DNA from 2 places in the Glaciecola sp. 2405UD65-10 genome. Region 1 is predicted to be linked to the other one. Evidence: predicted binding sites of a transcription regulator. Region 1 holds the regulator's gene; the other holds the start of a gene.

Region 1 (3,158 bases):
TACCAAGTACTTAAGCAAACGGTTAAAGCTTATCACCAAACTAATATAAAAGGCTGTATTTTTACCAAGCTAGACGAGTGCTATAGCTTAGGTGAAGCCTTAAGTGTGGTGATTGAAAATGATTTATCGTTGAGTTATGTCACCGATGGTCAGCGTGTACCAGAAGACATTAAACTCGCAGACTCAGCAAACTTAACGCTAATTGCAGCAAAACTATATAAAAAATATGGTTTGCTTGAGCAGGGCGGTCGCAGTGACACAATTGCAGGTGGCATATGATAGAAGATCAGGCAAGTACGCTTAGACGTGCTTCAAATAAACAAGTTAAAGTTGTAGCCGTAACGGGTGGTAAAGGCGGTGTGGGTAAAACCAGCTTGACTTTAAACACTGCTATAGCTGCAGCAAAGCTAGGTAAGAAGGTAATGGTATTAGATGCCGATCTGGGCCTGGCTAATATTGATGTAATGCTTGGCCTTCGCATTGAACGTAATTTGTCGCATGTGCTAAACGGCGATTGCACGCTTGATGAAATTCTTGTGACAGGCCCTTATGGCGTCAAAATTGCGCCCGCTACATCGGGCGCGAAATCTATGACCGAACTTACTCGACATGAGCATGCGGGGCTTATACGCGCATTTGGAGAACTTCGCACACCTATTGATATGTTAATTATTGATACGGCGGCAGGTATATCTGACATGGTAGTGAGCTTCTCACGTGCAGCGCAAAATGTAGTAATGGTGGTGTGCGATGAACCAACGTCTCTTACCGATGCTTACGCTTTAATCAAAATACTAAACAGAGAACATGGCGTTTTTAAGTTTAAAGTGGTTGCCAATATGGTAAGGAGCGAGCGTGAAGGACATGAATTATTTAGTAAGTTATCAAAAGTAACTACCCGTTTTTTAGATGTGGCACTAGAGTTAACGGCCATTGTTCCGTTTGATGAAAATGTTCGCAAAGCAGTGCGAAAACAAACCGCCATTGTTGAAGCGTTTCCAAGTTCTCCAGCATCCAAAGCAATAACACAGCTGGCAGAAAAGATGTATGACTGGCCCATTCCTGATCAGGCTGGCGGTCATTTGGAATTTTTTATTGAAAACCTTGTGTCAATGCAAGAATAGGTAAACCAAAGTGAGTACTAAAGTGACTGGATATCAACAGCAAATAGATAAAAACCAATTGGTAGAGAAGCATGCGCCATTGGTTAAACGGATTGCCCATCATTTATTGGCTCGTTTGCCTGCAAGTGTTTTGGTAGATGATCTTATTCAATCAGGCATGATTGGCTTGCTTGAAGCCGCGCGTAATTTTGACGGTTCGAAGGGCGCAAGTTTTGAAACTTTCGCCGGTATTCGAATACGTGGAGCAATGCTAGATGAAATTCGCAAAGGTGACTGGACGCCACGTTCAGTGCATAAAAATTCAAGAGCCATTACAGAAGCCATAAATCAAGTGGAAAAGGCGACAGGGCGAGACGCTCGTGACACTGAAGTCGCCGCCAAATTAGATGTTTCCTTGCAAGCTTATCACCAAATGTTGGGCGAAGTGAACGCTGGAAAATTGGTTGGAATTGAAGATTTAGGCGTAAGTGAAGATGTATTAACTACGGAAGAGTCAAAAGGTGCCGATAAACCTTTTGAGGAGATGATGCAAGGTTCCTTTCAAAAAGCATTGGCGGTTGCGATTACCACCCTGCCTGAAAGAGAAGCGATAGTATTATCTTTGTATTACGATGAAGAATTAAATTTACGCGAAATTGGTGAAGTACTTGAAGTCAGTGAATCGCGAGTAAGCCAAATACATTCACAGGCAATGGTTAAATTAAAATCGAAAATGCAATCGTGGCGTGTTGAGCAATAGTCACATACTTATTAATTTAAATTAAAGCAGTTAAATGCACATCCATTTCGGAGGTAGTTTTGGATAAGAATATGAAAATCCTAGTAGTTGATGACTTCTCAACTATGCGTCGGATCATTAAAAATTTGTTGAAAGACTTGGGCTTTACTAACATTCAAGAGGCAGACGATGGAAACACCGCCTTGCCAATGTTGTTACAAGGCGACTTTGATTTTGTGGTTACTGACTGGAATATGCCCGGTATGCAGGGCATAGATTTACTGCGCGCAATACGCTCTAACGATAAGCTAAAACCTTTACCAGTATTAATGGTAACGGCTGAAGCTAAAAAAGAGCAAATTGTAGCGGCGGCTCAAGCCGGTGTTAATGGTTACGTAGTGAAACCGTTTACCGCAGCCACGTTAAAAGAGAAGCTAGATAAGATATTTGAACGTTTAGGTTAATCCAACTAACTAGGAACAAACCCATGACGCAAGAGCAACCTCTTATATCTTTAGAGCAAGCCAAACTATTGGTTCAGCATCTAGAAAATGGCGAGACTGAGTCAGCAAACGATATTATTCACACAATATCGCTAAATGAGTCTGCGGAACTATTTTCTGAAGTAGGAAAGTTAACACGCCAATTACACGATTCATTGACCGATTTTAACGTGGATGAAAAGTTAGTTGGCTTGGCAGAAGTATCGCTACCCGATGCCACGTCTCGTTTAGAGTACGTGATTGAGGAAACTGAAAAAGCCGCTAACTCAACAATGGATGCGGTTGAAAAAAGCATGCCTATTGCTGAGCAGTTAAATGACCGCCTAGAGGCCATTTTACCTGAGTGGAAGAAATTAATGAGCCGCCAAATAGAACTTGGTGAATTTAAGCATTTATGCATTGAGTTAGATTGCGTATTAGAGAGTGTCTCAAAAGATTCACGCGCATTAAATAGCAGTTTAACAGAAGTACTCATGGCACAAGGCTATCAAGACTTAACTGGCCAAGTTATAAGACAAGTCATCGGCTTAGTAAACGAAGTGGAACAACACCTTGTTGAAATGCTTGCTACGTTCGGTGATACATCACAAATCAAAGATAAAACTCAACCTTCTCTAGAAATAGACGATAAAGTAAAAGCCGAAGGGCCAATTATCGATGCAGCAAAACGTGAAGACGTCATGGATAACCAAGATGACGTTGATGACTTGCTGTCAAGCTTAGGGTTTTAGGGGAGCGAACGAATGTCGTTTGAAGTTGACGAGGATATATTACAAGACTTTTTAGTGGAAGCTGGAGAGATTCTTGAACAAC
Region 2 (3,158 bases), on a different contig from region 1:
GCACATGGTTGAAACGCAAGTGCGAACCTGTTTTTGCTTTAGCAGCACCTGTTTTCATCATATGGGAACAACATCCTTATTTATTTAAATTTGAAGCGAGTAGGCCTGTTACCTCAGATTCAGATTTTATGTATCAGAACGTGACTATCACCCCTATGTTAGACGAGCATGGAAAGGTCAGTAAATTGTGTTTAATGATTTACGACGTTACTGACCAAGCGCTTGCTAAAATGCGTATAGAAAACCTTAATCAGCGCTTAAAAACGATTAGCAGGGTAGATGGCTTAACTGGTTTATACAATAGGCGCTATTGGCAGGAAAGATTTGACCGAGAATTTAAATTAAGTAAACGTAATCAATCAACCCACAGTTTACTCATGCTTGATATTGATCATTTCAAATCGGTGAATGACAACTATGGGCATCAAACGGGAGACGAAGTCATACGGCATTTAGCCACAGTGATTGCAAAGGCTACTCGTGAAACTGATGTGGCGGGGCGCTATGGTGGCGAGGAATTTGTAATTTTACTGCCAGATACGAAGCTAGCGAGCGCGTATACCGTGGCTGAGCGTATTCGAACATATGTTGAGCAAAGTGTGATTGAGTATGAAAGCAACGAACTGAAATATACCTGCAGTGTAGGGCTTGCGGAAATTAGCGCTGATTACCTTCGACCTAATTTATGGATAGAAGCGGCAGATCAAGCCTTGTACTTAGCGAAAACAAGCGGTAGAAACTGTATTAAGTCGGCACTAGATTTACCAGCCTAAATAACGCATCCACCCCACCACCTCTTTCGTAAAATACTCACTTTGATTACGGCTCATTTGTACGCCTAAAATCTCTCTTTGTCGATAAAAGGGCTTTAGGGCGACTCTTGATTGAATTAACCTGTTTTCAAAGGTTTCTTTGGCCCAGTAATTGTCAGAGAGGGATCTAAGATCTAATACTGGTAACTGCACTTTTGCTAGGCTAAGGCTAAGCGTACTGTTAAGTTCGGGTTCAGGCCAATAAACGTTACTTATCACTAAAGCATTTACTTCAATATCTAAAATAGGACCTTGGGTATCAGTGCTTTGTAATAATCGTAAACTACTGGCTGCACTCTTGCCTTGCATGAGCAATATTTTATAGCCGGGGCTTTGCATGTATTGCGCATTTACTTCCTCGAGTAAAACACGAATAAACGCTTGGTGTTCATCAAATGTGTATGTAAGTTGCGGTGCCTGCATTTCAATAGATTTTAGCCCTGTTTGCACCGCTTCTTGCGGCACTGTGGGAACATCCGAAACATCGTCGCTTGACTCATTTAGTTCATCTGTCGCACTTTGTGCTTCAGGCTCGGCTGTTTCATCATCAAGTGTTTCTTGTTGATCAGACTCTGCATCTGCTTCATTGCTATTTTCGCTATCATCTAGCTTGTTTTGTTGAGCGCCTAAATATGCAGTGCTAGGGTTTACGAAAACTGTATTCCAGCCCCATTTAGGTAATGATTTAGCCACATGATACAAACTATTTTGAGCGTCGCCGCTTGCCTGTGCATCGGTTACTACTACCACAACACCTTTACTCAAGGCTTGCTCAGATGGAAAACTTAGCAAGGCAACCGGAACCGTTTGTTCGTTCACACTAAGCGCCAATTCTTTTACATCGGAACTGGGTAAAAAATAGGTGAAATCACTCGCGTAGGCAGGCCTTAAGCTAGCGCTTAGTAGCGAGCAAATAAGCATACTCATGTATAAGAGGCGGATAAAGTTGTGACTCACCAATAACACCTGCAATAAATATCTAAGCTAGAATGCACTAAAATTAGTGGCTACAAGATATATAGACGTTTAAAGATAATACACTGATATCGGCCAATTCAGCATAAACTTGGGGGCAATAGCTAACTAATTGTCAGGCATATAATTAGTTAAAAGGAAAAGGCAGAGGTGAAGTTTAATGGTTCTCCAGTGCTTGGGTGGGTAAAGCTAATTTTATTAGCATGTAAGCATAATCTGTCAGACAGCGCTTTTGCTTGGTCGTGGGCATATAGCCTGTCGCCTAAAATTGGGTGGCCCAGTGATAACATATGTACTCGCAACTGATGAGAGCGCCCAGTGATGGGAGTAAGTTTGACCAAAGAAGTATTATGGCTAGTGCTCACAACTTCATAATGAGTACAAGCCGCTTTACCATGCTCAAAACTTACCATTTGCTTTGGTCTATTGGGCCAATCGCAAATCAATGGTAATTCTACTTTCCCACTGAGTACTTCCAAATGTCCAAATACCCTAGCGTAGTATGTTTTATCTACTAAGCGTGTTTCAAATTGCTTGGAAATATGCCGGTGGCTAGGTTTATTTAAGGCCATTATCATTAAGCCAGAGGTTGCCATATCAAGCCTGTGTACAATTGTAGCTGTGGGCCAAACGCGCTGCACTCTAACTTGTAGGCTATCTTTATGCTCAAGCGCTTTACCTGGCACACTTAATAAGCCACTAGGCTTATTAAGTACCAGTAAGTCGTCATCTTGATAAAGAATCTCAAAGGCCGGAAATTGCGGCGGTGCATAGTGCAATAAAGCCATTTAGTATCTACTTAGGATTATTAACAACAACACGCACACTGTCGAGTATTGGTTCAGCTTGTTCAATCACTTGGGTCAATTGTTCGCGCTGCGCATGCAAATAATCAATTTCTTCTTGTCGAATAGATGGATTGTGTTCACGCAGTTCTGTTAAGCGCTCAATTTCTTCATCTAGCTCGTATTGCATATTAATAAGCGAAGCATTTTTAACGTTTTCTAGGTCTTTCTTGGCAACCTTAAGCGCTTCTTCTATCGTTGCACTTATAGGTTGTGCAAGGGCACTCGTTAACTGGCTTGCCATTTTTGTTTTTACTTTGAAAATGGGCGAGAAACCATGTTCTACCACGTTTAACTTGGCGTCTAGGCATACACGCACAGGTGTAGCAGGTAAGTATCTAAACAACTGCAATGATGGCGGCGCCACTTGGTTTAATACTGCAATTATTTCAACCCAATAAGCGCCAACAGGCGCACCGGCTTGGTTAACAAAGCACATACTGCTTTTGCCAATAACATCGGTTAAAACTGAGTCAATACATTGGGTCACAATGCTGTTATCAGGTGTTAAAAAGGTTAGGTGTTC

What was found. The regulator FliA, encoded in region 1, starts transcription of late flagellar genes. The targets are predictions, from matches to a motif close to CTAAAGNTNNNNNNNNNNNNGCCGATA.
Region 2: a site for FliA is predicted at 1,857-1,883, ahead of ACOI22_RS12515 (DUF3530 family protein). Genes of this name have one in related genera too.

The regions. Positions count from the first base shown of each region.
Region 1 covers NZ_JBMEUF010000001.1:1,176,181-1,179,338, reverse strand. Annotated here, with positions in the region: gene flhF (flagellar biosynthesis protein FlhF) at 1-279, shown strand, start outside; gene ACOI22_RS05425 (MinD/ParA family ATP-binding protein) at 276-1,124, shown strand; gene ACOI22_RS05420 (RNA polymerase sigma factor FliA) at 1,135-1,863, shown strand; gene cheY (chemotaxis response regulator CheY) at 1,923-2,306, shown strand; gene ACOI22_RS05410 (protein phosphatase CheZ) at 2,330-3,076, shown strand; gene ACOI22_RS05405 (chemotaxis protein CheA) at 3,089-3,158, shown strand, end outside.
Region 2 covers NZ_JBMEUF010000002.1:97,127-100,284, reverse strand. Annotated here, with positions in the region: gene ACOI22_RS12520 (diguanylate cyclase) at 1-773, shown strand, start outside; gene ACOI22_RS12515 (DUF3530 family protein) at 762-1,769, opposite strand; gene rluA (bifunctional tRNA pseudouridine(32) synthase/23S rRNA pseudouridine(746) synthase RluA) at 1,919-2,575, opposite strand; gene rapA (RNA polymerase-associated protein RapA) at 2,583-3,158, opposite strand, start outside.